Regions from separate parts of the Clostridium pasteurianum DSM 525 genome, predicted to be linked through region 3. Evidence: predicted binding sites of a transcription regulator. Region 3 holds the regulator's gene; each other region holds the start of a gene.
What was found. Region 3 encodes Rex, which represses fermentation and respiration genes when NADH is low (regulators of the CRP and FNR family bind a similar motif). Its sites were predicted from a motif close to ATTGTTAANNNNTTAACAAT; they were not measured.
Positions count from the first base shown of each region.

Region 1: adhE (bifunctional acetaldehyde-CoA/alcohol dehydrogenase) is a predicted target of Rex. The motif match lies at 5,098-5,117, and genes of this name have one in related genera.
Region 2: CLPA_RS17360 (acetyl-CoA C-acetyltransferase) is a predicted target of Rex. The motif match lies at 1,810-1,829, and genes of this name have one in related genera.

Region 1 covers NZ_CP009268.1:1,612,268-1,622,980, reverse strand. Annotated here, with positions in the region: gene adc (acetoacetate decarboxylase) at 1-496, shown strand, start outside; gene ctfB (butyrate--acetoacetate CoA-transferase subunit B) at 682-1,347, opposite strand; gene ctfA (butyrate--acetoacetate CoA-transferase subunit A) at 1,348-2,001, opposite strand; gene adhE (bifunctional acetaldehyde-CoA/alcohol dehydrogenase) at 2,422-5,001, opposite strand; gene CLPA_RS07335 (ABC transporter substrate-binding protein) at 5,630-6,658, opposite strand; gene CLPA_RS07330 (PPC domain-containing DNA-binding protein) at 6,980-7,411, opposite strand; gene CLPA_RS07325 (hypothetical protein) at 7,461-7,883, opposite strand; gene CLPA_RS07320 (MBL fold metallo-hydrolase) at 7,969-8,790, opposite strand; gene ndk (nucleoside-diphosphate kinase) at 8,858-9,271, opposite strand; gene CLPA_RS07310 (hypothetical protein) at 9,345-9,563, opposite strand; gene CLPA_RS07305 (hypothetical protein) at 9,891-10,382, shown strand; gene CLPA_RS07300 (hypothetical protein) at 10,538-10,713, shown strand, end outside.
Region 2 covers NZ_CP009268.1:3,826,423-3,837,135, reverse strand. Annotated here, with positions in the region: gene CLPA_RS17370 (glycosyltransferase family 4 protein) at 1-500, shown strand, start outside; gene wecB (non-hydrolyzing UDP-N-acetylglucosamine 2-epimerase) at 594-1,715, shown strand; gene CLPA_RS17360 (acetyl-CoA C-acetyltransferase) at 1,876-3,054, shown strand; gene CLPA_RS17355 (ATP synthase subunit I) at 3,947-4,318, shown strand; gene CLPA_RS17350 (F0F1 ATP synthase subunit A) at 4,319-5,002, shown strand; gene atpE (ATP synthase F0 subunit C) at 5,091-5,342, shown strand; gene CLPA_RS17340 (F0F1 ATP synthase subunit B) at 5,392-5,871, shown strand; gene CLPA_RS17335 (F0F1 ATP synthase subunit delta) at 5,873-6,412, shown strand; gene atpA (F0F1 ATP synthase subunit alpha) at 6,423-7,925, shown strand; gene atpG (ATP synthase F1 subunit gamma) at 7,961-8,806, shown strand; gene atpD (F0F1 ATP synthase subunit beta) at 8,819-10,216, shown strand; gene CLPA_RS17315 (F0F1 ATP synthase subunit epsilon) at 10,233-10,637, shown strand.
Region 3 covers NZ_CP009268.1:3,062,200-3,072,912, reverse strand. Annotated here, with positions in the region: gene CLPA_RS13935 (LytS/YhcK type 5TM receptor domain-containing protein) at 1-1,576, shown strand, start outside; gene CLPA_RS13930 (LytR/AlgR family response regulator transcription factor) at 1,569-2,339, shown strand; gene abc-f (ribosomal protection-like ABC-F family protein) at 2,364-4,277, opposite strand; gene CLPA_RS13920 (redox-sensing transcriptional repressor Rex) at 4,461-5,093, shown strand; gene CLPA_RS13915 (short-chain-enoyl-CoA hydratase) at 5,493-6,281, shown strand; gene CLPA_RS13910 (acyl-CoA dehydrogenase) at 6,297-7,436, shown strand; gene CLPA_RS13905 (electron transfer flavoprotein subunit beta/FixA family protein) at 7,455-8,237, shown strand; gene CLPA_RS13900 (electron transfer flavoprotein subunit alpha/FixB family protein) at 8,260-9,273, shown strand; gene CLPA_RS13895 (3-hydroxybutyryl-CoA dehydrogenase) at 9,405-10,253, shown strand; gene CLPA_RS13890 (sulfide/dihydroorotate dehydrogenase-like FAD/NAD-binding protein) at 10,696-10,713, shown strand, end outside.

The DNA.
Region 1 (10,713 bases), 1.4 Mb from region 3:
TGTAAGTTTTAATGGTAAAAAAGGTGACTATTTGCATATGATGTATTTAGATAATCATCCAGCTATTGCTGTTGGAAGAGAACTTAGTTCTTATCCTAAGAAACTGGGTTATCCTAAATTGTTTGTTGATTCAGATACATTAGTCGGTACATTAGATTATGGAAAATTAAGAGTACTAACTGCCACTATGGGATATAAGCATCAATCTTTAGATATAAATGAAGCACGTAACCAAATTTGTAGTCCTAATTATATGTTAAAAATTATACCCAATTATGATGGAACTCCAAGAATTTGTGAGTTAGTATGTGCACAAATTACAGATATTACTATACACGAGGCATGGACTGGTCCTGCAAGATTACAATTGTTCGATCATGCTATGGCACCATTTAATGATTTGCCTGTAAAAGAAATAGTATCTAGTTCTCATATTCTTACAGATTTAACTCTTCCTGCGCCTGAAGTAGTATATGATTATCTAAAAAATAGTTAAAATATATTATTTTATAAAAAGTGCCACCAATATTTGGTGGCATTTTCTTATGGTCTTTTTAAATATTATATGATTAAAAATATGAATTATATAAAACAATTATTATTAATACCTCTTATTTTACAATACTACTTACAATATATTTATTAATATTAATTGTATAATTAACTTTTTACAATATTAACTTAAATATTCATAATTTCAACTTTGTCAGGAATAATTAAATTTGCTTCTGTTAAAGACTTAATTTCATTAATAGTTGTATCTTTATTAATTTCTTTTAGTAGCAAACCATCAGATGTTACTTCTATTACACAAAGTTCTGTAACAATTAAATTTACTTTACCTTCTGCAGTAAGTGGCAGAGTGCATTTTTTTAAAATTTTTGGTTTTCCTTTACGGGTATGCTGCATTGCTATAATTACTTTTTTAGCACCGGTTACTAAATCCATAGCTCCACCCATTCCTGCTATCATCTTTCCTGGAACAATCCAATTAGCTAGGCTACCATATTGATCTACTTGTAAAGCACCAAGCACAGTAACATCAACATGTCTACCTCTAATTAAAGCAAAGGATGTAGAGCTATCAAGGAAAGTTCCTTCAGGTAGTATAGTTACACATTGTCCACCTGCATTTATTATATTTGAGTCCTCATGGCCGTGGGTAGGCATTGATCCCATTCCAACCATTCCATTTTCTGATTGAAACGTAATTTCAAATTCTTTTGGAATGTAATTTGCAACTAAGGTTGGAAGCCCTATTCCTAGATTTACAAGTTGCCCATCTTTTAGTTCCTTGGCAACTCTTTTTGCTATAATTTCTTTTGCTAACTTTATATCTGTAATCAATTAAGCTACCCCCTTTACTATATAATCTACTAACACTCCTGGGGTCATTACATATTCTGTTTCTAATTGGTTACATTTCACTAATTTTTCAGCTTCAACTATTACTTTTTCAGCAGCCATTGCTATATAAGGATTGAAGTTTTTGGTAGTTCCCTTATAACAGGTATTCCCAAACTCATCTACTACACTTCCTTTTACTAGAGCTACATCTGCTTTTAATGGAAGCTCTAATAAATATTCTTTACCACTAATTGTTAGTTTTTGTTTTCCATCTTCTACAACTGTTCCTAGTCCAGTTTGAGTTAATACCCCACCTAAACCTGATCCACCTGCACGTATTCTTTCAATTAATGTTCCTTGAGGTGAAAGTTCTACATTCATCTCACCAGTAATTATTTTTCTTCCTGTTTCAGGATTGGTACCGATGTGAGAAGCAATAACTTTTTTTACTTGACTATTTACTATTAGTCTCCCTATACCTTTATCTGGGAAACTAGTATCATTACTTATAATCGTTAGATTTTTTACATTTAAATCAATTAACATATCAATTAATCCATCAGGTGTACCACAATCTAAAAAACCGCCAATCATAATAGTCATTCCATCCTTAAAAATAGACCTCAAATTCTCAAATTTAACTACTTTATTCATTTCATAATCCCTTCTTTTTATAGTTTGACTAAATTAAAAAATTTCAATATACAGATTAATATTAATAAGAAAAGCAGTTAAATTCTTTATTTAGTAGCTTTAATCATATAATATTAAAAGATCATGTGCACTATAATTAGTTGCCTATAAAGTATTTTACTACCAATAATTCTATATTCAACCTTTTAGCCTGATATATTAAATCATATTCAGTTAAACCGTTACCAAACAAAGTAATAAAAATATATCTCTACCATTTACCAAATAATACAGATATATACTATAAAATACTAATTTAAATATGTAAACTAAAATGTTACCAAAAATAATAAACATGTATTTCCATTATTTGATGAACTAATGAAAATACATGTTATAAATTACTAGTTTTAAAGATAAACTATATTTACATATTATTCGTTAATCAAAAACATTTATAAACATTTGTTTAATTTCACTTGTCAATGGGAATCTAGGATTGGCTCCTGTACATTGATCATCAAGTGCTAGCTCTGATATTTTGTCTAAAGTTGCATAAAAATTCTTTTCTGAAACTCCTGCATCCTTAATAGTTAAAGGTATATTCAATTTTTCTTTTAATTCATGAATAGCCTTAATTAAGAGTTCAACTTTCTCTTTATCTGTATTACCGCCTAATTTTAGATAATCTGCAATTCTTGCATATCTCCATATAGCATTAGGATATTTATATTGAGGAAATGGAGCCTGTTTTACTGGGTTATCTACCGCATTAAATTTAATAACCTCTTCAATTAATAATGCATTAGCAATTCCATGTGGTATATGATGTTCTGCCCCTAATTTATGTGCCATAGAATGACATACACCTAGGAAAGCATTAGCAAAAGCCATACCTGCCATAGTTGATGCATGGGCCATTTTTTCTCTCGCTTTTTCATTAGTAGTTCCTTCTAAATAAGCCTGAGGTAAATACTTAAATATTAACCTTATTGCTTCTAGTGCTAGTCCATTTGTATATTCTGAAGCAAGTACTGACGTATAAGCTTCTATACCATGAACTAATGCATCTATACCAGATGCTGCTGTTAATCCTTTAGGCATATTCATCATTAATTCAGCATCAATAATAGCCATATTTGGAGTTAATTCATAATCTGCCAATGGATATTTAACCCCAGTTTTCTCATCTGTTATTACAGCAAAAGGAGTAACTTCTGATCCTGTACCAGCTGAAGTTGCTACAGCTATCATCATAGCTTTTTGGCCAAGCTTTGGAAAATTATATATTCTTTTTCTTATATCCATAAATCTCATAGCTAAATCTTCAAATCTTACTTCAGGATGTTCATATAGTATCCACATTATTTTTGCAGCATCCATTGGAGAACCTCCACCAAGAGCTATTATAGCATCAGGCTTAAAACGCAGCATTTCCTCAGCACCTTTTCTAGCTGTAGCCAAGGTAGGGTCTGGTTCTACCTCATTAAATACCTTAAAAGCAACACCTATTTCTTCAAGAATCTTTATAATAGAATCAACATATCCTAGTTTATATAAAACTTTACCTGTTACTATAAAGACTCTTTTTTTATTTAAATCCTTTAATTCTCTTAATGCAAATTGAAGGCAACCAAATTTAAAATATATCTTTTGAGGAACCCTAAACCAAAGCATATTTTCTCTCCTTTCAGCTACTGTTTTAATATTTAAGAGATGTTTTGGACCAACATTTTCTGATACTGAATTTCCTCCCCACGAACCACAACCTAGTGTAAATGAAGGAGCTATCTTAAAATTATATAAATCACCACTTGCGCCTTGCGCTGTTGGTATATTAACAAAAGTTCTTACTGTTTTCATAGCGTTACTAAATTTATCTATCTTGTCCTTTGCTTTTGTCACATCTGCGTATATCCCTGAAGTATGTCCAAGTCCTCCTAAATTAACAAGGATTACAGCTTTATTTAATGCATCATCAAAATTTTCAGCATTATACATTGCAAGAATTGGAGACAATTTTTCATGAGCAAAGGGTTCTTCTTCTCCTAAAGAAGTAACTTCTCCAATAAGAACTCTTGTGGTCTTAGGCACACTTATTCCTGCCATTGAAGCTATTTTATATGCAGATTGACCTACTATATCAGGATTTATACTTCCATTTACAAAAATTATTTTTCTCATTTTATCTAATTCATTTTCCTTAATTATATAAGCGCCTCTTTCTTCAAATTCCTTTTTAACTTTATCATATATTGAATTTAAAACTATTACTGATTGCTCTGAGGCACATATAACTCCATTATCATAGGTTTTGGAAAGAATTATTGAACTTACTGCCATCTTTATATGTGCAGTTTCATCAATTATAACAGGAGTATTTCCTGGACCAACTCCAATTGCTGGTTTACCAGATGAGTAAGCAGATTTAACCATGGATGGCCCTCCTGTAGCCAGTGTTATATCTGATTTCTGCATCAAATATTGAGTTAATTCAATTGAAGGTTCATCTATCCATCCTATTATTCCTTCTGGTGCACCTGCTTTAACAGCTGCATCAAGTATTATTTTAGCTGCTTCTATTGTTGAATTTTTTGCTCTTGGATGTGGTGAAAATAATATACCATTTCTTGTCTTCAGAGCTATTAATGACTTGAATATCGTTGTAGATGTAGGATTTGTTGTAGGTATTATAGCAGCTATAACCCCTATTGGTTCTGCAATTTTAGTAATACCATAAGGTTCACTTTTTTCTATAACTCCACAGGTCTTTTCATCTTTGTACTCATTATAAATATATTCACCTGCAAAATGATTCTTTATAACTTTATCTTCTACAAGTCCCATACCAGTTTCTTCTACTGCTAGTTTTGCAAGTGGTATCCTCGCATCAATTGCTGCCATGGCGGCTTTTCTAAAGATCTCATCAACTTGTTCTTGAGAATAAGTTGAAAACTTTCTTTGAGCAGATCTAACTTTCTCTAACCCTATGTCCAACTCATCAGTTTTTGTAATTTTCATAAATATACACTTCTTTCTTAATATTTATTATATTCCAAAAACAATGTCTATAGATTAAGTATAGATATTATTTAATGAAAACCTATTCATAATAGTATTGCTAATTATTTAACATAAATATAGTTTAAAAAATTATTTTATAAGTAAAAATAACTTTTTAATATCATATATAATATTCTATATTATATATGATATTATATTTAGCGCAAATTATATACTACAAATTATATTTTTTTGATATTTAATACTTTAATGTTATTATATAACATTAAAGTATATATGTCAAAACTTTCACAATTATAAACATAAATATACCTCTAAGCTACTTAATATAAACATAAAAAGAAGACCATTTTTCTCTTCTCCATTTATTTCATCTACTAGTCTCATTTGTTTTGATATCATAAACAAAAATATACAATTACAATATCTAATATATTACAATTACATTTGTACCTTTTTCAAATATATCAGTTATGCCAAAAAATTTTATATCAAGATAATAGTCTTTGAATTAATCCGCTTTCTATTAGATACATCTTATAACTTTTCTGAAATCATAATAAAAACATCATGAAAATTTATTAACCCGTAACAAATTTCCATGATGCTTTTTGTTGTATAATAATTACTTAACCTCTTTCACAGCCTTCGCAGCAAAATCTGTATTTACGAGTTTACTAAAAGCTGGTCTTTTCTTGATTAAGCTACTGTTATAACCTTGGATTATATCCATAAGTCTGTTTATATCATCTTCCTTTATTACAGGATCAGTAGCATAGGCATTTACAGCTCTATAGTTCTTCACATTTTCCTGTATAAGTTTTACATCCGTTCCTGGGAAGAAGGATTTAATCTTTTCAGCCACTGCTGCATCACTATTACTATTTACCCATTTTTGTCCCTTGTAGATAGCATTAGTAAATTTTTGAATCACATCAGGATTTTTATCTATATAGGATTTTGTTGCGAAATAGCAGGTATAAGGTATAGCACCTGCTGCTGCTCCTATGGATGCTTCAATATATCCAGAATTACTCTTTTTTAAAATACTTGCTGTAGGTTCAAAAAGTGCTACATAGTCACCAGTACCAGCTTTAAAAGCTCCTGAAGTAGCAGTAAAGTCAATATTTGTTATTATTTTTACATCCTTTTTAGGATCTATTCCATGATTCTTAAGTACATATTCCAGTGCCATTTCTGGTACTCCGCCTGGTCTTCCTCCAATAATAGTTTTACCCTTTAAGGATTCCCATTTAAAATCCTTTTCTTCATTTCTTCCTACAAGAAAAGATCCATCCCTCTGAGTAAGCTGTGCAAAAACTACAGGATAATCTTCTTTATTTTGGTTTTGAATATAGATAGACTGCTCTGGTCCGCAAAAACCTATGTCTGCATTTTTACTTATTACCTGCTGCATAGTTTTATCTGCTCCCTGCCCAGTGCTAATATCCAGCTCTAACCCTTCTTCTTTAAAATACCCTTGATTTATAGCCGCATACATAGGTGCATAAAATACTGAACGGGTTACTTCATTAAGTTTTACTTTTTTAATAGAAGTTTTGCTGTCAGTACTGCTGCCGCAGCCTGTAAAAACACTTACAATTAAAATTACAGATAAAAGCATCGCAAAAGAATAAAATAACTTTTTCTTCATAGCTACCTCCTAAAGCATTACAAAAAAACAATGCTAAATTTTAAATTCATTGTTACATAATATGAATTTGAGGTAACTTTTGACACAAAAATTTTTATTGAAGCAAGTTCTTAATTCCGGTGGGGATTCTTTTACCCCATCTGAATTTTAGAACTGCAAATGCATGACTTACTTGGCGTCGAACTCCCACTTTAAGAAAAGTAGAGAGCCCAAATTTTAATTTGGTGCGAATCACTTTCACAGAGTGCAGGCAGAGAACCAAAATCTTCTTTTCGATTTTGTGTGAGGGCTGTACAGAGTGCGTGGAAGACTTACGCCAAGTTAGTTAGGTGAAAATTTAAATATATTGATTTTTAAATCTGGATCTTTGTCCCTCCCCACTTCTGTTTCCATTTCATCTATAAGTATTTCCGCAGTTATACTCACATAGGCACTTTTAACATGTCCCGCATATGCATTACATTCTATATCTGCAATAGTTGCATGGAGATGCACATAAATATCATCTTTATCTAAGCTTGTTATATTTCCTATCAAGGATGTAATTTCAAAGTCTCCTGAGAAATCTCTTAAATTATAAGCCTTCTTTTTTACATCAAAGACTCCCAGTTTCAGCTTATTGGCAGCACCAATTCCACTTATGAAAGCACATTTTATATTTTTTTCTTTGAAGAAACTTTTTAGAGTGGAAATAATTTCTTCTCCTTTGTCCAATCTCAATATCCATTTATTATTAACCTTTTTAAATTCCAAAATTTATCCCCCCATACCATCTAAATATATTTTTGTGAATTTCTATCTATTAAAAAGATATAGTATTAAAACTTCCATTCCATTTTTCTGTTTTGGACTTTATAATATTTTTCATAACATCTGCCATCTTTTCTGTAATAATTCCCTTGTTTAATACCTCATCTACCTTTTTACACTTTACTTCTATTATACTATCTTTAAGCTGTTTTTCAGTAATTCCATTTCTTTTAGCTAAATCAAAGGCATTTTTTCCCGAATCTTTAGATTTCTGTATATCTTCTTCTGCAAAACCTAAACGTTCTTTTAAAAAATCTTCTATGGAAATTCTAAACTGAACTAATTTTTCCATTACAACAGCATCATTTTTAGTACTAGTATAGCCTCTGGAGTCTTTTACTTCAGCATAAGCAGTGCTTACTGTATTTAACATAAAAAGTAAAAATAAAACTGTAATTAAACTTCTTTTAAACATAGTTATTCTCCTTTAAAATATATTCTATATTGGTATTATTAGAAAAATAACAATTATTTATACTTTTTAGCAATTTTAACATTAATTATATCTTCACAGTTCCTCCTACATCAATAATCTTTATTTTTTTATCATCTATAGCTTTAAGTGTCTTTTCTGTTTCCTCATCTTCATCCTGAGCTAAAATATAGGTTTTGTAGTGAATTGGTACCATTATTCCAGAATCCATCATTTTAAACATTTGGTAACTTTCCTTAGGTGTACAATGCATCTTTGTAAATTCATCAGGCTTATAACATCCTACAGGCATTATAGCTGCATTAAGTGTAAGTCCTTTATATATATCTGTAAAGGCCGTATCCCCAGCAAACAATACCTTTTTATCTCTATGCTGGATTATATAAGAATTACTATCACCAAAGCCAAGTCCAGGATATCTTCTTCCTACATGATTTGCCTCTACAGCTGTAATTGTTATAGCCTTATCTCTATATATCTGTCCAGCACTTAGAGTATGTATATTTTTAAAGCCTCTAAATCTAAGCATATTTTTTATGCCCTTTGGGACAATAATTGGAGTTTTTTTATTAAGCCTGCTTAAAACTTTGTAATTTAGGTGATCCATATGACCATGGCTTATAAGTATATAATCCAGACTGATATCAGTTAAATCTATAGATGGATTTACCAGTCTTTTTAAGTGGCCAAGATTTCCTTCCACAGGATCTGTTAAAAATACTTTTCCATACATATTTATAACAGTAGTGGCATGTCCTACCCAATGAATTGAATTTTCCACAATGGGATCAACCTTTGGAATTCTCTTAGGAACTCTATACACCTTTAAATTACGTTTATTGAGTTCATACATATAACCAAATATTTTAATAATTCTGGGCTTTTTCATAGTTATCAACTCCAAAATAAAAAGTAAAGGTACTTCATTCCCTTTACTTTTTATTTTAATATTATTTTTAATAATTTTCAAACTCAGGAAACCAGATTCCTATTTCCCTCTTTGCATTTTCACTATTATCAGATGCATGAACTAAATTTCTTGTAGTTCCATCAGCATAAATTCCCCTTATAGTGCCCATAGCTGCAATTTTAGGATCTTTATTACCATGAATATTTCTTACAATTGCTATTGCATCCGTTCCTTCTAATATCATGGCACAAAGCCTGCTCTCAGTTATATATTCAATTAATTCATTAAAATATTCTTTCCCCCTATGCTGACTATAGTGATCCTCTGCTAATTTTTTGCTAGCTTTTAGCATTTTTAAAGCAATTATGTTAAGATTTTTTCTCTCATAAAATCCTACAATTTCTCCTATTAATTTTCGCTTAACTCCATCTGGTTTTATTAACACCAAGGTTCTTTCCATAAAACACACCCTCCTACAATAAGATAAAATCTTATTTGTTGGAATTTTATTATACTGTCACAACTAAATTAATTTATAAATATTCTACCTTTTCATATTCTTCTTCAAAATCTAATACATATTCCTCATCCATATAATCATTGTAATGTAGTTTTCTGATTTTGTTGTTAGATTTTCCTGTAATTGATTTAAAAGGACATTCCCCATTTGTATCTTCTAAATTATAAAACGCACAATTTTCAAAACATTCAACATACTTATTGCTACTACTTAAAAAAGGACATTTCCCCATAATAACACTCTCCCCTAAAAAATGTTAATGATAATGTTTACATCTGTTTTTTTCTATTATATATTATTATAATAAAAAAATAAATAGTTTTTTCCAAATTTATACCAATTAACAAAAATTTAAAATATATATTATTTTTATAGATATTAATGAATTTTATATTGGTATAAAAAATATAACTATTAATATATTTGTATATCTATCAAAACTATATACTAAACACAGCCTATTTTTTAATATTAACTCTTTTAAATTACAGTATTTTAGACTATAATTTTTACATAGTAATTTTTTGTTTCATATTGACTTTTTAAGGAGGATTTTGTTTTGAAGAAGAAATTATTAGATTATGTAATAATTTTTGTAATTTGTTTTTTTATATCGCCAATTATACTTTATATTTTTTTGAATTCATCTTTTTTTAATAAATATAATCTTTATTTCGATACAATTGTATATGTTAAAATGTATTATAGACTAACTTTTAGTGGTTTATTCATACTGTCATTAATTCAACTTTTTAATTATTTGTTCAAAAAATTAATATCAAGAAGGCCCATAGTAAAAGCCAATCTTATATCCATTGAAAAAATATGTACAATGCCTACAAATTTTACAATAATAAAAGATACTGAATGTATTGAAAATTATATCGTAAAATTTAAACATAATGACGAAATAATTGATATTACTATTTCAAAAAAGAACATAAAAAGTGATTTAACCTCTGATGAGAAACCCTATGTTGAGTATCAGTATATCGATTTAATAAACTTGTTTAATAAATTTCTAAACATAAAAGTCCATACGAAGAAATAAACTATTTTTTAAACACTAAACAATTTTACTATATAAAAATAATTATGTGAGAACTGATTTATCTTTATATATTTCTAATAAATTGTTATAGTGTTTTATTTTTTTACTTTTTAGGGAATACTATTTACAAATAAGAATTTGAGAGGAGTGTTATCATGTTTGTTACTAGTATTTCCTTTTCATATTTTTTTCTAGGTATAGCTTTAATTTCATTAGCATTCTGTATTTATTATAAAACCCTTATAGTAAAAACTTCTCCAGATAATAGATCTAGAGATAAAATAATTGGTAAAATGAAGGATCCTGTATCCTGGAGAAAAAAGAATAATAT
Region 2 (10,713 bases), 760 kb from region 3:
TTTTAAGTGGAAAAGCGGATATGGAAGTAATTACGCTAACTATTATATTAGGAGGAGCTATACTGGGATTTTTACCACATAATTTTAATCCTGCTTCTATATTTATGGGGGATACAGGCGCACAATTGCTTGGATTTCTACTTGCATCAATAGCTATGAGAGGAGCCATAAAATCAGCTTCAGCTATTGTTTTAGCAGTACCAATTCTTGCTTTGGGATTGCCCATATATGATACTATTTTTGCAATAATACGAAGAAAAGTTAATGGAAAGTCTATAGCTGAAGCAGATCGAGGACATCTACATCATAGATTGTTAGATATGGGATTAACTCAGCGTCAAGCAGTAATCATAATGTACCTCATTAGTATAGCGCTGGGGTTTATTGCGGTTATTGTTATGCAATTAACAAATAAAAGTGCTTATACCGTTTTGGGAGTAGTAATAATAGTAATAGTTTTATTAGCATGGAAGTTTGGATTGTTCAGGCATAGAAGTTGATAAAATCAATACAAAGTTATAATAAGTTAGTTGAAATATATTTGCACTTAAATATATTTTATTTAATAGAAGTAATTCTAGGAGGAATATAAATTGGATAAAATTAAGATTATAACTATTTTTGGTACTAGACCAGAAGCTATAAAAATGGCTCCACTAGTTAAAGAATTGGAGAAAAGAGAAAGGATAGATATCAAGGTTTGTGTTACAGCTCAACATAGGCAGATGCTTGATCAAGTATTAGAATTATTTAATATAGTTCCTCAATTTGATTTAAATATTATGAAATCAAAACAAACTTTAACAGGTATAACTACAAGAGTTTTAGAAGGTCTTGAGGAAATTTTTGAAATGGAAAAGCCGGATATGGTATTAGTACATGGGGATACTACTACTACTTTTGCAGGTGCACTAGCTGCTTTTTATAAGCAGATTCCATTGGGACATGTGGAAGCAGGACTACGTACTTTTAATAAATATTTTCCATTTCCAGAGGAGATAAATAGGAAATTAACTGGTTCTATTGCAGATTTACATTTTGCCCCTACTAAGGGTTCAAGAGATAATTTGTTAAGAGAAGGTGTAAATGAAAAAGATGTATATATTACAGGCAATACAGTTATTGATGCCATGGAGTATACTGTAGAAGACAATTATGAATTTGATAATGAAGAACTTAATAATCTAAATTATGAAGATAAAAAGATAATTATGGTAACAGCACATAGAAGAGAAAATTGGGGAGAGGGCATAGAAAATATATGCACTGCCCTTAAAAACATAGTTGAAAATAATGAAGATGTAGAAATTGTATATTTAGTTCATCTAAATCCTGTAGTTAAAGATATAGTCTATAAGCATTTAGATGGAGTTAGAAGAGTGCATTTACTTCCACCATTGGATACGAAAGAAACTCATAATTTAATGAATAAATGTTTTATGGTAATGACTGATTCCGGAGGGTTACAAGAAGAAGCTCCTCATTTAGGAAAACCCGTTTTAGTTTTAAGAGATGTAACGGAAAGACCAGAAGCTGTTGAAGCAAAGACAGTAAAATTAGTGGGGACTGATGTAAATAGAATCATAGAGGAAGCTAATGATCTCATAAGAGATAAAGAGAAATATTTAAAAATGAGCAAGGCTATAAATCCTTACGGTGATGGTTTAGCATCTAAAAGAATTACTGATATAATTTTAAAATATTTTTATAAATAATAAAAAAATACATATAATAAAATGAATTTAAAGATAAGACTTATATTTTTAGGTAAAATCTATTGATTAAAAAAATATTTGTGGTTATAATTAAATTGTGAATTAAATAACAATCGATTTGTGTATTTATAAGAATATAAACTTTAGGAGGTTACTTTTTATGAAAGAAGTAGTAATAGCAAGTGCTGTAAGAACAGCAGTAGGTTCTTTTGGTGGAAGTTTAAAAAATGTTTCAGCAGTAGATTTAGGAGCAACAGTAATCAAAGAAGCTGTTAAAAGAGCTGGAATAAATCCAGAATTAGTTGAAGAAGTAGTTATGGGAAATGTACTTCAAGCAGGATTAGGACAAAATACAGCTAGGCAGGCTTCTGTAAAGGCAGGATTACCATTAGAAGTATCATCACTTACAATAAATAAAGTATGTGGATCTGGTCTTAGAGCCGTATCACTTGCACGTCAGATGATATTAGCAGGGGATGCTGATGTTATAGTTGCTGGTGGTATGGAAAGTATGTCAAGAGCTCCTTACTTAGTTAACAATGCTAGATGGGGTGCTAAAATGGGAGATACTAAATTTGTAGATGAAATGATTACTGATGGATTATGGGATGCTTTCAATAATTACCATATGGGAATTACTGCTGAGAATATAGCCGAAAAATGGGAACTTACTAGAGAAGATCAAGACAAATTTGCTCTTGCATCTCAACAAAAAGCAGAAGCTGCTATAAAAGCAGGAAGATTTAAAGAAGAAATAGTTCCTGTAGAAATACCTCAGAGAAAAGGTGACCCTAAAATATTTGATACAGATGAATTTCCTAGATTTGGTACAACATTAGAAGGATTAGCAAAACTTAGACCTGCATTTAAAAAGGGTGGTACTGTAACTGCTGGAAATGCTTCAGGTATAAATGATGGAGCTGCAGCTTTTGTTATCATGAGTGCAGAAAAAGCTGAGGAACTTGGAGTTAAACCTCTTGCTAGAATTGCAGCTTTTGGTTCAAAAGGCCTTGATCCAGCTATAATGGGATACGGACCAGTAGGAGCTACTAAAGTTGCCCTTGAAAGAGCAGATTTAAAAGTAGAAGATTTAGATTTAATTGAAGCAAATGAGGCATTTGCAGCTCAAAGTTTAGCTGTTGCTAAAGATTTAAATTTTGATATGGATAAAGTTAATGTTAATGGTGGAGCTATAGCTATTGGACATCCAGTAGGAGCTTCAGGCGCTAGAATACTTGTTACACTTTTATATGAAATGCAAAGAAGAGATGCTAAAACAGGTCTTGCTACTCTATGTATAGGTGGAGGACAAGGTACTGCTCTTATAGTTAAAAGATAATTCTATTGCAAAAAAGGTGAAGATTTAGTCTTCACCTTTTTTGTGGTTATATCATAAAGTAATAAATATTTACTTATAAATTATGCATTTATAAAACGGTTACAAAAAACTCTTAGCAATATACATATAATATAATTATAATACTACCATTATAATTATATTTATGATTATTTTTATTTATATGTGAAATAATTACAATACATTAAAATAAATTTAAGTTATATTATTAGTATATTTTTGATAAATTAAGGAGATAATTATTGAAATTTTTGTATATAAAATTAATTTTATTATATTTTCACAAACTGGTATGACCAAAAAAACTTGTATTTTCATAAAAAGTATTTAAATATTTAAATATTTAAATACTTTTTATGAAATAATATAAGATATAGAATAAAAAAATATTGTTGATATATAATAATTAAAACGTTTACCGAAGTAAATTGGTACAAGAATACTGAAAATTATTATAATTCTTACAGTTGAAATATTATAAAGCATATTAGCAAATAAGAGATAATCGTAACTACGGCGATTAAAATGGAGATATAGTTAGATAAACTTATTAGAATATGAAATATAAATAAAAATATTAAATTATTACAGTTTCATTAAAAATAACTTAGATATATAATTTAGTTATTGTTAAAAAGAACAATAAATTATACTTATATAATCATTATACAGTTAAATATATAATTAAAAATAAATATGTTAGATATTATTCGTAAATTTTTTTAAAATAGGTTTAAAATTTGTTAAATTTTAGCTTAAGCATTATGAAAATATTTTTATTGTATATTGTTTTGATATGTTTTATTAAAAATTTATACAGTTGTGTTGAAATTTAATATAATTATCAATCTAATTAATATTAGTAGGTGATTTAATGGATTTAGAGATAAAAGATATAGTAAAAAAGGTATTACCAATAGATATTATCATTATAGTATTAGTGTTTATTATATCTTGTATTTTTTATAAAACATATCGATATATAGTTATAGCAGGATTGATATTATCAATATTGAACTTTATTGTTAATGGAATCACAACTAATTATATATTATTGAAGTCTAAAGAAAAGTTTCTTATTATATTATCATCAGCATTTAGAATTATCATTACCTTATGTATTGTTGTAATTATATGTGGTAATGATAAATTTAAATATATAGCTATAATAGCAGGCTATACTCTTCATTACTTGGCAGTTATAATTTTTGGATTGACTGCTGGAAACAAGAAAGGAAGTGATTAAATGTTAAATGCTGAAACAGTGTTTAGGTTTCATATAGCAAATCATACAATCGATGTAACAAATAGCATTGTAATTCAATGGGTTGTTATGGCTATTATAATAGTTTTAACTCTGATTTTAACTAGAAACCTAAAAAAGATTCCAGGCAAAAGACAAAGTATTTTAGAAATGATTGTTGGATTTTTCAATAATTTAGTTAATGATAATATGGGAGCCAAGTATAAAAAGTTTGTTCCTTTTATAGGAACTATGGGTATTTTTATGCTGTTTTTAAATCTATCTGGATTGGTAGGCGTAGAACCTTCCACAAGAGATATTAACGTAACAGCAGGATTTGCATTGATATCTTTTGTAGTAATTAATGCAAATGCATTTATAAAAGTTGGGGTTAAAGGTTATTGCAAAGAGTTAGTAAAACCATTCCCGTTAATGTTGCCAATGAACTTACTTGAAAAATTTACGCTTCCAATATCATTATGCTTGAGACTTTTTTGTAATATGCTTGTAGGAACCATAGTACTTGGACTTCTTTACCAATTACTAGTATATTTAGGCCATGTTTTTGCATTTGTAATTCCAATACCACTGCATTTTTTCTTCGATGTATTTGATGGTGTAATACAAGTGTATATTTTTATGATGTTAACTATGCTTTATACTAAAATGGGAGCAGAGGAAGAATAACTAAACAATAAGCAGCTACATCAAATATATTGATGATAGATGTTATAAATTAGTATTTTACATTTTTAATTTTAAGGAGGAATTTTAAATGAATATTGATGGTCAAACTTTTATACAGGGAATGTGTGCAGTAGGAGCTGGATTAGCTGCTATAGGATGTCTTGGTGGAGGTATCGGTATAGGTACTGTTACTGGTAAAGCTGTTGAAGCAATAGCAAGACAGCCAGAAGCAAGAGGATCTGTAACTTCTACAATGTTTATTGGTTTAGCATTTGCAGAAGTTACTTCTCTATATGCGTTACTTGTAGCAATATTATTACTTTTCTTAAAATGGGGTTAATAAGAACTATTTTAATAAAAAATAAGCCTGAAGGGAGGCTTTTAAGTATATGGATTTTAAAGTGTTTACAATTATTGCCACTATAGTCAATTTTTTGATATTACTAGCTTTTTTAAAACACTTTCTATTTGAAAAAGTAAGTAATGCCATAGATGAAAGAAGTAACAACATAAAGAACACAATAGATAAAACAAATAGTGATAGAGAGGAAGCAAAGAACTTAAAGATTCAAGTTGAAGAGAATTTGGCAAATTCAAAGCTTCAGGGTAAAAATATAGTAGAGGATTATAAGGGAAGAGCTGAGAAATTATTTCAAGATATCAAGAAAGAAGCTTCCAATGAGGCAGAACTTATAATGGAAAGAGCTAAGAAAGACGTAGAAAGAGAAAAAGAAAAGGCGGAAGAAGAATTAAAGAAAAAAGTAGTGGATCTTGCCGTTATTTTGTCTTCAAAAGCATTAGAGAAAGATATAAATGAAAAAGAACATAGAAGACTTATTGAAGATTTTATAACTAAGGTAGGTATGTGATATGTATGAATACTTAGATAGGAGATATGCTGTAGCATTATACAATATTGCTTCAGCAGAAAATAAGGTTGAAGAATATATAGCTGATTTAAAGCAGATTAATGATCTTATTAAAAATAATGAAGATCTTAATCAGATAATAAGTAATCCTAAAATAAGTACTACAAAGAAAAGAGAAATTTTCACAAGTATATTTGAAGATAAAATAGATTTAAAGCTATTTTCTTTTCTTATTATACTAATTGAGAAAAAGAGAATTGATCAACTTACTGGGATTATTCTTCAAATTGAAAAAGTTGATTTGGATAATCACAATCAAGTTGTAGCAGAAGTAAAAACAGTTGTCCCATTAAATAATAGTGAAAGAACAGCTTTAATAGACAAGTTGCAAATTAAATACAATAAGTCAATAATTTTAAGAGAAGTTATTGATAAGAGTATTATTGGTGGAGTTTATGTTAGAGTTGGCGATGACGTTATTGATGGGACTATTAAAAATAAAATTGAAGAAATGAAAAAATTAATGTTTATAAAAGGATAGAGGTGAGCCTATGAACATAAAACCTGAAGAAATAACTTCAATTATAAAAAAGCAGATTGAAGGTTATGATAACAAAGTAAAAACCGTAGATTCAGGTACTATAATTCAAGTAGGTGATGGTATTGCTAGGGTGTATGGCTTAGAAAATTGTATGGCTGGAGAACTTCTTGAATTTCCAAACAATGTATATGGAATGGTTATGAATCTTGAACAAGATAATGTAGGTTGTGTTCTACTTGGTGATGAAGAAGGAATAAAAGAAGAAGATATAGTTAAGAGTACTGGAAGAGTAGTTGAAGTTCCAGTTGGCGAAGAAATGATTGGAAGAGTTGTAAATGGTCTTGGACTGTCAATTGATGGAAAAGGCTCAATAAAGACTAGCGAAACTAGACCTGCTGAAACTATAGCACATGGTGTTATTGAAAGAAAATCAGTTAATGAACCTCTTCAAACTGGTATAAAGGCAATTGATTCAATGATTCCTATAGGGAGAGGTCAAAGAGAACTTATTATAGGAGATAGACAAACTGGTAAAACAGCAATTGCTATTGATACTATAATCAATCAAAAGGGAAAAGATGTTATCTGTATCTATGTTGCCATAGGACAGAAACAATCGACTGTTGCGCATATTTACAATACACTTATACAAAAAGGGGCTATGGATTACTCAATAATCGTATCAGCTTCTGCAGCTGACTCTGCTCCGCTTCAATTCCTTGCACCATATACTGGTGTAACTATAGGTGAATATTTTATGGATCAAGGTAAAGATGTATTAATAGTATATGATGATTTAAGTAAACATGCTGTTGCTTACAGAACAATGTCATTATTACTTAGAAGACCACCAGCAAGAGAAGCTTATCCAGGAGATGTATTCTACTTACATTCAAGACTTTTGGAGAGAGCTGCCAAGTTATCAGATAAATTAGGCGGAGGCTCAATAACTGCCCTTCCAATAATTGAAACTCTTGCAGGCGATGTTACTGCATATATACCTACAAATGTTATATCAATAACAGATGGTCAGATATTCCTTGAATCAGATTTATTCTATGCAGGTCAAAGACCAGCTGTCAACTCTGGTATATCAGTTTCTAGAGTTGGTGGTAGTGCACAGATTAAGGCTATGAAGCAGGTTTCTGGAACTCTTAGACTTGAACTTGCACAGTATAGAGAACTTGCTGCTTTTGCACAGTTTGGTTCAGATTTAGATAAGGAATCAAAGAAAAGACTTGAAAAAGGTAAAAGACTATTAGAAATATTTAAGCAGGATCAGTATGAACCAATGCCTGTAGAAAAACAGGTGATTATAATATATGCATGTGTAGAAGAATTTTTAATGGATATTGAGGTTGGAAAAATAAAAGAGTTTGAAAAAGGTCTATTAGAGTATATGGATACACATCATAAAGAAATAGGTGAAGCTATACTTACTAAAAAAGTATTAGATGATGAAATTAAAAAATCTCTTAACAGTGCAATAGAGGAATATAAAAAAGTATTTTAGCAGAGGTTTAAACCTACCTTTGCGGGAGGTGAAATATGGCAGCAGGACTTATTACAATAAAAAGAAGAATTAAGTCTATAACTAATACTAGGAAAATAACAAAAGCTATGGGACTTATAGCCACCTCTACACTAAGAAAAGCCAGAAGAAATTTAGATGCCAATCTAAGTTATTATAGTTCCTTTGAAGATGTAATGAAAAAGGTATCCAGTGGTATACTAGGAAAAAATATTTATACTAATGGTAATGGCAGCAAAAAGAAATTGTATATAACTATGACTTCTGATGCAGGACTTTGTGGAGGTTTTAATGGAAATGTTGTAAATGCTGCAGTAAGCGAAATATCTAAAGATAGAGAAAATTCACTTATAATGTCTGTAGGACAAAAGGGAAGAGGATATTTTAAAAGGTTACAATATGATACAATAGCAGAATATGTAGATATACAGAATGAACCTACATTGACAGAAGCTAAAACAATATCCGAACACGCTTTAAGTCTCTATAATAAAGGAGAAATTGGTGAAATAAATATAGTTTATTCAAAATTTATTTCTACAATAAAGCAAGACATAATAATAAAAAGGGTATTACCATTTGATATGAAGGATATAAAATATGATGGTTCAATTGAATTTGAACCTGAAATTAATGAGTTAATTGAAGGTATAGTTGCTGTATATCTTAAATCTCAGCTATTTAATTTTTTATTGAATTCAAAAGCAAGTGAACAGGCTTCTAAAATGACTGCTATGGATAGTGCTACAAAAAATGCAAATGAATTATTAGATGATTTAAATTTAAGATATAATAGAATTAGACAGAGCGCAATTACTCAGGAGATAACTGAAATAGTTTCTGGAGCAGAAGCGCAGAAGTAAGGAGGGAAATTCATGCCAGAACATATAGGTAAAGTTGTTCAGGTAATAGGACCTGTTATAGATATAAAATTTGCAAGCGAAAACCTTCCTAATATATATAATGCATTAGAAATAGGCATGGGAGATAAAATACTTATAGCAGAAGTTGAACAGCATATAGGTGATGATGTAGTAAGAGCTATATCTATGGAACCAACTGATGGCTTAAGAAGAGGAGCAAAGGCAGTTGATACAGAAAAGCCAATTTCAGTTCCTGTAGGAAAGCCAGTTTTAGGACGTCTCTTTAATGTATTAGGAAAGACAATCGATGAAGCAGGAGATTTGAAGGATGATGAATATTATCCTATACACAGATTACCACCAAGCTTTGAGGAACAATCAGTAGTACCTGAAATGTTTGAAACTGGTATAAAAGTAATAGATTTACTTGCGCCATATCAAAAGGGTGGTAAGATTGGATTATTCGGAGGTGCTGGTGTTGGTAAAACAGTTCTTATACAAGAGCTTATCAACAATATAGCAAAAGAGCATGGTGGATTGTCAGTATTTACTGGTGTTGGTGAAAGAACAAGAGAAGGTAATGACCTTTATTATGAAATGAAGGAGTCTGGAGTTATAGACAAGACTGCCTTAGTGTTTGGACAAATGAATGAACCACCTGGTGCTAGAATGAGAGTTGCACTTACAGGGCTTACAATGGCAGAAAAGTTTAGAGATGAAGGACAGGATGTACTTTTATTTATAGATAACATATTTAGATTTACCCAAGCTGGTTCAGAGGTTTCTGCACTGCTTGGAAGAATACCTAGTGCCGTTGGTTATCAGCCAACACTTGCTACTGAAATGGGTGCTCTTCAAGAGAGAATAACTTCTACAAAGCATGGTTCAATAACGTCTGTTCAAGCTGTATATGTTCCAGCAGATGATTTAACAGACCCGGCACCAGCTACAACTTTTACTCATCTTGATGCTACAACAGTTTTATCAAGATCTATATCAGAGCTCGGTATTTATCCGGCTGTTAGTCCTCTTGAATCTAGTTCAAGAATACTTGATCCTAATATAGTTGGGGAAGAACATTATCAGGTTGCAAGTAAAGTAAAACTTATTCTTGAAAGGTATAATGAACTTCAAGATATAATAGCTATACTTGGTGTAGATGAATTATCGGAAGAAGATAGGGCTATCGTTAATAGAGCAAGAAGGATTCAAAGATTTTTATCTCAACCTTTCTCTGTAGCAGAGCAGTTTACTGGTATGCAGGGTAAGTTTGTTAGCGTATCAGATACAATAAAGGGCTTTAAAGAAATACTTGAAGGTAAATGCGATGACTTACCTGAAGCAGCATTTTTATTTGTTGGTACTATAGAAGAAGCAAGAGAAAAAGCTAAATCTATGATGGAAAGCTAAAAAGGAGTGATTTTGTATGTCATCTAAAATAAAATTAAACATACTAACTCCGATGGAAAAATTCTATGAAGGTGATGTATCTGAAGTAAATACATCTACAACTTCTGGTGGTATAGGAATACTTCCACAACATAGTCCTTTTATAGGACTTTTGATACCAACTGTAACAAAGTTGAAGTTTGATGATGGTAGTGAAAAGTCTTTATTTACTTCAACAGGGATACTTCAGGTAACAAAAGAAGAGATAAAAATTATAGTTGATGATGCTGAATGGCCGGAAGATATAGATATAGATAGGGCAGAAAAAGCAAAAGAAAGAGCAGAAGAAAGATTGCATAAAAATGATCCTAACATTGATGCTAGAAGAGCTGAAATTGCACTTCAAAGAGCTATCGCAAGAATGAAAACTAAAGGGATGTAAAAAATGGTCTAAGAATTTAAATTCTTAGACCATTTTTTTATTTATATTATAAAATAAAACCTTTCACACATAATAT
Region 3 (10,713 bases):
AAATAAGATTTTTGTAATTCTATTTTTTGCTTTATTAGGTGTTATAGGTAATTATACGGGAATAGATATAGGTCCCTATGCAAAACATGAAATTAATATATCCAAAGGAAATTTAGGAATTTATGATGCTATAGCAAATACAAGACCTATAGCCTCCATAGTATCGGGATATATTTATGGACCTTTTATTGGAATGATGGTGGGGATTATTTCAGGTACTCATAGATATTTCTTAGGAGGATTTACTGCTTTTGCCTGTGGAATATCTACTGTAGTGGAGGGGATTATAGCCGGAATTATAGGTAATAAAGTAAAAAATAAAAATTTTAACATAAGATATGCCTGCATAGCAGCAGTAATTGCAGAAGCTTTTCAAATGCTTATAATTTTAATATTATCATATCCTTTTTATAGCGCTGTGAATTTAGTTAAAGCTATAGCCGTACCTATGATATTAATAAATTCTATGGGAACTATTATCTTTATAAGTACAATAAAAAGTGCTAAGGAGGACTGCAATAGAATTGCTGCTATAGAGGCACAAAAGGCTTTGAATATAGCAAGAAAAACTTTAAAGTATATGAGAAAAGGTCTTAATACTGATACAGCAAAGAAAGTTTCTAATATAATATACGAAACTACTAATATAGATGGAATATTTATAGGTAATAAAGAGGGAATATTAACTTGCTCAGGTGAAGATATAAATAAAAAATTTTTAATAGACATATTAAAAGGCTATTATAAATCTCCAAGTTACAAAACTATAAAAATAGACAATATGTTTTTCATATGTTCGCCTTTTAAAATAGATAATTCGGATTTTGAAGGAGTACTGGGGCTTGGAATGAAATCTAAAAAAAATATTACTGTCTATTTTACAGAGTTTGCAGAAGAGCTAAGTGAATTATTGTCAAATCAAATAGAATTATATAAATTGAACAAGCTAGCGGAGGAAGCATCAACAGCAAAATTTAGAATTCTTCGTGCTCAAATAGAGCCACATTTTTTATTCAATGCTTTGAATACCATTTCATCTTTTTGCAGAACTAATCCATTAAAAGCTAGAGACCTTATATTAAATCTATCTAATTATTTTAGAAAGACATTGAAGCGGCAAGAAGATTTTGTTCATCTAAAAGAAGAAGTGGATTTTATTCAATCTTATTTTTCTATTGAAAAGGCAAGATTTGGAGATAGATTAAAACTATTTATTGATATACCAGACAAAATTATGGATGCTAAAGTACCTTCGTTTATATTACAGCCAATTGTGGAGAATGCAGTAAAACATGGAATATTACCTAAAATGGAAGGAGGAAGTATATATTTAAGAGTTTCTCTGGAAGGTAGTGAAATAAATTTTTCTATAGAAGATACAGGTATTGGAATGGATGAAGAAAGACTAAGGGAAGTTCTCATAAATTGGCCTGGTATAGGTCTTAAAAACGTTAATGAAAGATTAAAATTATTGTATGGACAAGAATCTGCATTAAGTATAGAAACTCATTTGAATAGTGGAACAAAAATTAATTTTATCATACCCATTAAAGAGGAGGAAGTAGTGAATGGATAAAATAAAATGTATTATTGTAGAGGATGAAATACCAGCTGCGGAGGAACTTAATTATATAATATCAAAGAATGATAATATACTTGTGAATAGAATTGTACATGATGGTAAAAGTGCTGTGGAAATTGTAAAAAATGAAGGACCAGATGCAGTTTTTTTAGATATAAATATACCAGGAAGAACTGGAACAGAAGTAGCGGATATAATAAAAAATTTTAATGACTCTATAGATATAATATTTGTTACTGCCTATGAAAAGTATGCATTAAAGGCTTTCAAACTCTATGCTTTGGATTATGTGCTTAAACCTTTTGATGAAGAGAGAATAAAAATTACTATAGATAGGCTTATAGATAAGAGAAGCAAAAAAAATATGGAAAGTGAAAAAATACCCTATATGCTCAATAAGCTAATAGATAAAATAGATAAAGATAAAAAGATATTGAAAAAAATACCCTGTGAAAGTAATGGAAAGACAATTTTAGTAGATGCATCGGATATATATTATTGTTATATAGAGGAGGATAGAACTTATGTAAAAACCAGAAAGGAGAAATATATTGTTATGTCAAATCTATATCAATTACAAGAGAAAACAAGTTTTTTCAGATGCCATAGAAGCTATCTTGTAAATATGGATAATGTAAAGGAATTCTATTCTTGGTTTAATGGTACTTATAAACTTGTTATGGATGATGAGAAGAAATCAGAAATACCTATAAGTAGAAATAATGTAAAAAAACTTAAAGAATATTTTGGTTTTTAATGATGCATTATACCAGTGGGAAAATTACAGGTAATTTTCCCACTGGTTGTATAAATCTTCTAATTTATTTTTAGTATCCAAAAGTTCTTTATTTATTTTTTCACTTTTTTCAGGATTTGAATAAACTTCTTCGGTACATAATTTATTTTCAAGTAGTGATATTTTACTTTCAACATCAGTTATTTCTTCTTCAATATTTTTTAGCTTAAGTTTTTCTTCTTTTTTAGATTTTTCTTCTTCTCTTTTTTTCTTTTTCTCCAGATTTATTTGAGTTTTTGTTTTACCAAAAACTGTTTTCTCCTCTTCAAATCTAGTAGGATTTCTCTTCTTTTCTATATAATAAGTGTAATTACCTAAGTACTCTTTTACTCCATTTATTTCAAGTTCGTAGATTTTAGAAACAACCTTATTTAAAAAATATCTATCATGAGAAATTACAAGGATAGTACCGTCATAACCTAAAAGAGCTTCTTCTAGAGCTTCACGGGATACTATATCAAGGTGGTTTGTAGGCTCATCTAGAAGAAGAAAATTACTTTTAGACAACATCAATTTTAAAAGATTAATTCTACATTTTTCTCCACCACTAAGATTATGTATTTTCTTAAAAACGTCATCACCAGTAAATAAAAAAGCAGCTAAGGCATTTCTAAGTTCTGTGGTAGTCATATTGGGAAAATCATCCCATACTTCATCTAGAATAGTTTTTTCATCGTTCAAATCAGACTGTTCCTGATCATAATATCCTATGAATACATTTTTACCTAAAACCTTTATACCGGTATCGCTTTTAATATTATCCATCAATATGTTAAAAAGAGTAGTTTTACCTCTTCCATTTTCACCTATAAGAGCTGTTTTTTCTCCACGTTTTATATCCAGATTTAAAGATTTAAATAGCTGTTTTTCACCGAAACTTTTTGATAAATTTTCGATGTGAAGTACATCATTACCACTTTTGATTAAAGTTTCAAAATTAATTCTTGATGCTCTTCCATCTTTATCGGGGGCTTTTATTCTTTCAATTTTATCTAAAGATTTTTGCCTGCTTTCAGCTGCTTTTATACTTTTTTCTCTATTAAAAGATCTATATTTTTCAATTATTTCTTCTTGCCTTTTTATTTCAGCCTGTTGTAATTTATAAGCTTTTAATTGAACTTCATAATTTTTCTTTTTTAAATCTAATGCTTGGGTATAATTTCCGGAATATACATTCACGTGGCCAGATATCATTTCCAAGGTTTTTTCAGTTATAGCATCTAAAAAATATCTGTCATGAGATATTAAAATTACAGTACCCTTATAAGCTATAAGATACTGTTCGAGCCATTCAATGGCATCTAAATCCAAATGATTAGTTGGCTCATCCAAGAGAAGAATATCTGGTTTTGTGAGTAGAAGTTTACAAAGAGCTACTCTTGTTTTTTGACCACCACTTAAAAGATTTATAATTTTATCATAATTTTCTGAGGAAAATCCAAGTCCATTTAAAACTCTATTTATTTCGCCTTTATAGGTATAACCTCCTTTAGTGTCATAAAGTTCTGTTAAAGTGGTATAATCCTTTATTATTTTGTTATGATATTCTTCATTTTCAATATCATAAGGTTCATTCATCTTTGATTCCAGGTTATTTAATTTTTTTTCAATATCCAATAATTCTTTAAATACAGATAGAAGTTCATCATATACTGTATTTGATTCATCTAAAGACAGATGCTGAGAAAGATATCCTACTCTTTTATTTTTATCTATGAATAGTTCGCCGCTGTCTTGATCTAGTTGATTTGTTAAGATTTTAAATAAAGTAGATTTTCCAGCGCCATTTGCCCCTATAAGACCTACTTTTTCACCTTCATTTATAGTAAAGTTTACATCTTCTAAAATTATATCTATTCCATAGCCTTTAGTTATATTTTTTGTACTTAAAACTATCATAATTTAATCACCAGCCTAATATTAAGTGTATAACTATTATTTTACTATTTTAATTTAAAAAATTACAGTATATTTTAATTTTTATATAAGTATTGTGTAATTTTTATCAAAAAACAAGTGTAAAATTACTGATATGTGGTAGAATATAATAAGTATATATTTCAGAGGTAAGGGGTGCAACAGTTGGAAAAGAAAAAAAATATATCTATGGCAGTAATAAAAAGACTTCCTAAGTATCATAGATATCTAAACGAATTAGTTAATAATGAAGTTGATAGAATCTCATCTAAAGAATTAAGTGAAAAAATAGGTTTCACAGCTTCGCAGATAAGGCAAGATTTAAACTGTTTTGGAGATTTTGGGCAACAGGGATACGGATATAATGTAAAAGATTTACACTATCAAATTTGCAATATACTTGGAATTACAAAGGACTATGAAACTATAATAGTAGGTGCAGGAAATATTGGTCAAGCTATAGCTAATTATACAAATTTTCAAAAAATGGGCTTCAAGACAAATGCTATTTTTGATATAAATCCAAAATTATTTGGACTTAAAATAAGAGATATAGAAATATATGATATTGATTATCTAGAACCGTTTTTACAAAAAAATCCAATAGACATAGCTACTATTTCTGTTCCGCCTAAAAATGCACAAAGTGTATGTGATATATTAGTCAAAAATGGAGTTAAAGGAATATGGAATTTTGCACCAGTTGATCTTATAGCTCCAGCGGATGTAATGGTAGAAAATGTACATTTAAGTGAAAGTTTACTTACATTGACTTGCCTAATGAATAAGACAATATAAAGATTTCACATTCATATTTAATACTGCTAAAATACAAAAGCTATTATTATAAGTTTTTAATTTATGTAAAAAATTACTTGTTATAAGATTCTATAACAATGTTAACGTATCCTACAATAACAAGATATACTATATTAACATAAAAATCAATAGTTTAAATGTTAATTAACGTAAAAAATTATTAAAATTAAAATCATTTATCTATATTATAGAGCTGAATTCTTATAAATTTAACAAAAAAATTATAGGAATTTAGCTCTATAATGGTTATAACTTAATTTTTTTATTGAAAACTAATTGAATTCAGTATATAATTAAAGGCGAAGTGTAAATTTAGTGTATTTTTAATCTCCATTGTTAGAATATTAACAATGCATTAAAATTGTAGGAGGATTAGGCATGGATTTTAATAATATTATCCTTGAAAAAGAGGAAAAAATTGCCGTAGTTACAATTAATAGACCTAAAGCTCTTAATGCTTTGAACAGTGAAACGTTAACTGAGCTTGATTCTGTAATTGATGAAATTGACAAAGATAATGAAATTTTAGCAGTGGTATTAACGGGAGCGGGAAAATCCTTCGTAGCTGGAGCCGATATATCAGAAATGAAAGACATGAATGTAGTAGAAGGAAGAAAATTTGGAATACTAGGTAATAAGGTGTTCAGAAAACTTGAAAATTTAGAAAAGCCAGTAATAGCAGCCCTTAATGGATTTACATTGGGTGGTGGTTGTGAAATTGCTATGTCTTGCGATATAAGAATAGCTTCTACTAAGGCAAAATTTGGACAGCCAGAGGTACAGCTTGGAATAACTCCAGGTTTTGGCGGTACTCAAAGATTAGCTAGATTAATAGGCCCAGGAGCTGCAAAGGAACTTATATATACTGGAAAAATTATAAATGCTGAAGAGGCCTATAGATTAGGACTTGTTAATAGAGTTATAGAACCAGAAACTTTATTAGATGAAGCAAAACAATTGGCAAATACTATAGCAGCCAATGCACCTATAGCTGTTAAGTTGGCTAAATCAGCAATAAATAGAGGAATTCAAACTGATATTGATACAGGTGTGTCAATTGAATCAGAAGTATTTGGAGCTTGTTTCTCTACAGAAGATCAAAAAGAAGGTATGAATACATTCTTGAATGATAAAAAATATTTAACTGGTAATTTTAAGAATAAATAAGAGGAGGTAAGTTACATGAATTTTTCATTGACTAAAGAACAAGAATTAGTAAGACAGATGGTAAGAGAATTTGCTGAAACTGATGTTAAACCAATAGCCGCAGAGATTGATGAAACAGAAAGATTCCCTATGGAAAATGTAAAGAAAATGGCTAAGTATGGTATGATGGGTATACCTTTTTCTAGAGAATATGGTGGAGCTGGTGGAGATACGTTATCTTATATACTAGCTGTAGAAGAATTATCTAAAGTATGCGGTACTACTGGAGTTATACTTTCAGCACATACTTCACTTTGTGCATCACTAATTGATCAATTTGGTACACCAGCTCAAAAGGAAAAATATTTAACACCACTTGCAAAGGGTGAAAAAATAGGAGCATTTGGTTTAACTGAACCAAATGCAGGAACAGATGCAGCTGGACAACAAACTGTAGCTGTAATTGATGGTGACAATTATATAATTAATGGTTCAAAAATATTCATAACAAATGGTGGAGTAGCAGACATATTTGTTATATTTGCCATGACAGATAGAAGCAAGGGAACAAGAGGAATATCAGCATTTATAATTGAAAAAGGCTTTAAGGGATTCTCAATCGGTAAAGTTGAAGATAAACTTGGAATAAGAGCTTCATCTACAACAGAACTTATATTTGAAGATATGGTAGTACCAAAGGAAAACATGATTGGTAAAGAAGGAAAAGGATTCGGCGTAGCAATGAAAACTCTTGATGGAGGAAGAATTGGTATAGCTGCTCAGGCTCTTGGTATTGCTGAAGGCGCTTTTAATGAAGCTAAGGAATATATGAAGGAAAGAAAACAGTTTGGAAGAGAATTGTATAAATTCCAAGGACTTTCTTGGATGATGGCAGATATGGAAGTTGCTATAGAATCAGCTAGACTTTTGGTTTATAAGGCGGCTTGGAAAAAAGATCAGAAACTACCATATACTGTTGATGCTGCTAGAGCAAAGCTTCATGCTGCAAATGTAGCAATGGATGTAACAACTAAAGCTGTTCAATTATTCGGTGGATATGGATATACTAAAGATTATCCTGTAGAAAGAATGATGAGAGATGCTAAGATAACTGAAATATATGAAGGAACTTCACAGGTTCAGCAATTAGTTATTTCAGGAAACATTTTTAGATAATAAGGAGGTTTATAGGCGATGAATATAGTTGTTTGTTTAAAACAAGTTCCAGATACAACTGAAGTTAAAATAGATCCTAAGACAGGAACACTTATAAGAGAAGGAGTTCCATCAATAATAAATCCAGATGATAAAAATGCATTAGAAGAAGCATTAGTAATAAAAGAAAATACTGGTGCTAAGGTTATCGTGTTAAGTATGGGACCTCCACAAGCTCAAACTGCTTTAAGAGAAGCTATGGCTATGGGAGCGGACGAAGCAATACTTATATCTGATAGAGCCTTTGCAGGAGCTGATACTTTAGCTACATCAAATGCCCTTGCAGGAGCACTTAGAAAACTTGATTATGATGTGGTGTTTGCTGGAAGACAAGCAATAGATGGAGATACAGCACAGGTTGGACCAGAAATAGCTGAACATCTTGGAATTCCACAGATAACTTATGTAGAAAAAGTTGATGTAACTGGAGATAAAGAGTTAACAGTAAGAAAAGCTTGGGAAGATGGATATGAAGTAGTTAAGGTTAATACACCAGTATTACTTACTGCTATAAAAGAATTAAATGAACCAAGATATATGGATGTTAAAAATATATTTGGATTATTTGATAAAGAAATAACAGTATGGAGTGCAGATGATATAGATGTAGATAAATCCCTTCTTGGACTTAAAGGATCACCTACAAAAGTTAAGAGATCAGCAACTAAGGAGACTAAGGGCCAAGGAGAAATTGTTAATAAGCCAGTTAAAGAAGCAGTTAGTTATGCAGTTTCAAAATTACAAGAAAAACACTATATTTAAAGTGATGTAGGAGGGATTTAAAATGAATATAGCAGATTATAAAGGCGGCGTATGGGTCTTTGCTGAACAGAGAGACGGAGAACTTCAAAAAGTTTCATTAGAGCTTTTGGGAAAAGGCCGTGAAATGGCAGATAAATTAAATACAGAATTAGTTGCAGTATTACTTGGATATAATACTGATGATATAGCAAAAGAATTGTTAGCTTATGGTGCTGATAAGGTAATAGCAGCAGATGATAAGCTTTTATCACACTTCTCAACTGATGCATATGCAAAGGTTATTTGCGAATTATCAAATGAAAGAAAACCTGAGATAATATTCATAGGTGCTACTTATATAGGAAGAGATTTAGGACCTAGAATAGCAGCTAGACTTACAACTGGATTAACAGCTGACTGTACAGCTCTTGACATAGATGCTGAAAACAATAATTTATTAGCTACAAGACCAGCTTTTGGTGGAAATCTTATGGCTACAATTGTATGTGCTGACCACAGACCTCAAATGGCTACTGTAAGACCAGGAGTATTTTCTAAACTTGATAAAGATTCATCTAAAGAAAATACTTCAAAAATTGAAAAAGTTACAGTTAATTTAACAGAAGACGATATAAGAACAAAAGTCCAAGAAGTTGTAAAATTAGCTAAAGATGCAGAAGATATATCAGAAGCAGAAGTTATAGTTGCTGGTGGTAGAGGTGTTGGAAGTAAAGAAAACTTCGAAAAACTTCAGGAATTAGCAGATGCTTTTGGCGGAACAGTTGCAGCTTCAAGAGCAGCTATAGAAAAAGATTGGATTGACAAATCAGTTCAAGTTGGTCAAACTGGAAAAACTGTAAGACCTAAGCTTTACATAGCTTGTGGTATTTCAGGAGCTATTCAGCATCTTGCTGGAATGCAGGATAGTGACTACATTGTAGCTATTAATAGAGATGAAAATGCACCAATAATGCAGGTGGCAGATCTTGCAATAGTTGGAGATTTAAACAAAGTTGTTCCAGAATTGATATCACAAGTAAAAGCTGTCGCAAAATAAGCTTTTCTAGAATAACTTTTCTCCATAGAGGAAATCTTAAACTTGATAAATCATATACCTAAATAATTTTATATGTAAATAAAAAGTTATTTAGGTATCAAAATGTATATTTATTTAGGAGGTTACATGACATGAAAAAAGTGTGTGTACTTGGTGCAGGAACAATGGGAGCTGGAATAGCTCAAGCCTTTGCAGCAAAAGGTTTTGAAGTTGTTCTTAGAGATATAAAGGATGAATTCGTTGAAAGAGGAATAAAAGGAATAGACAAAAATCTTTCAAGATCCGTTACAAAGGGAAAAATCACTGAAGAAGCAAAAACTGAAATACTTACAAGAATAACTGGAACAGTTGACCTAAATCAGGCAGCTGATTGCGATCTTGTAGTTGAAGCAGCAGTTGAAAATATGAAAATCAAGCAGGAAATTTTTAAAGAGTTAGATGCTATTTGTAAGCCAGAAACTATATTGGCTTCAAATACTTCATCTCTTTCAATTACAGAAGTGGCAGCTGCAACTAATAGACCAGATAAAGTTATTGGTATGCATTTCTTCAATCCAGCTCCAATCATGAAGCTTATTGAAATAATAAAGGGAATGGCTACTTCACAGGAAACTTTTGATGCTATAAAAGAATTAAGCGTTGCAATTGGTAAGGAACCAGTAGAAGTTGCAGAAGCTCCAGGATTTGTTGTAAATAGAATATTAATACCAATGATAAATGAAGCTGTTGGTATATTTGCAGAAGGAATAGCTTCAGCAGAAGATATAGATACAGCTATGAAACTTGGTGCTAACCATCCAATGGGACCTTTAGCTTTAGGAGATTTAATTGGTCTCGATGTGTGCTTAGCAATAATGGATGTACTTTATAAGGAAACAGGAGACTCTAAATACAGAGCTCATTCCTTACTTAGAAAGTATGTAAGAGCAGGATGGCTTGGAAGAAAATCTGGAAGAGGTTTCTTCGACTACGCAAAATAGAATTGCAGAATAAAAAAAGCTATTTCACCGTGCAGATATTGCATAGCGAAATAGCTTTTTATTTTTGTATTTATTGAGTAGTTTAAGATGAAAAATTGTTGAATAAATAGATGATAATATTAGTGAAATTATTTATATATTTGCTGTACAAGTTGTATATCACAAATTATAAATATCATACATTAAATATTTGACTTGATGATAAATATTGTTTAAAATATATATTAAACTGCTTAATTTAAATAATAGTTTATAAATTTAATAAGTTAGTTTCAGTGTAAATTTTAATAAATATAAGTGTTAATTGAAAATTGAGATTATTAATTCAAATTTTTATAAAATGAAATTTAATTTATGTTCATAAAACAATAGAAATATATGATTATATATTTGTTATAAAAGTTTTATAAAATCTTATTGCAATATATAAATGGAGGGTAAAATGTTTAAAATATTAGAT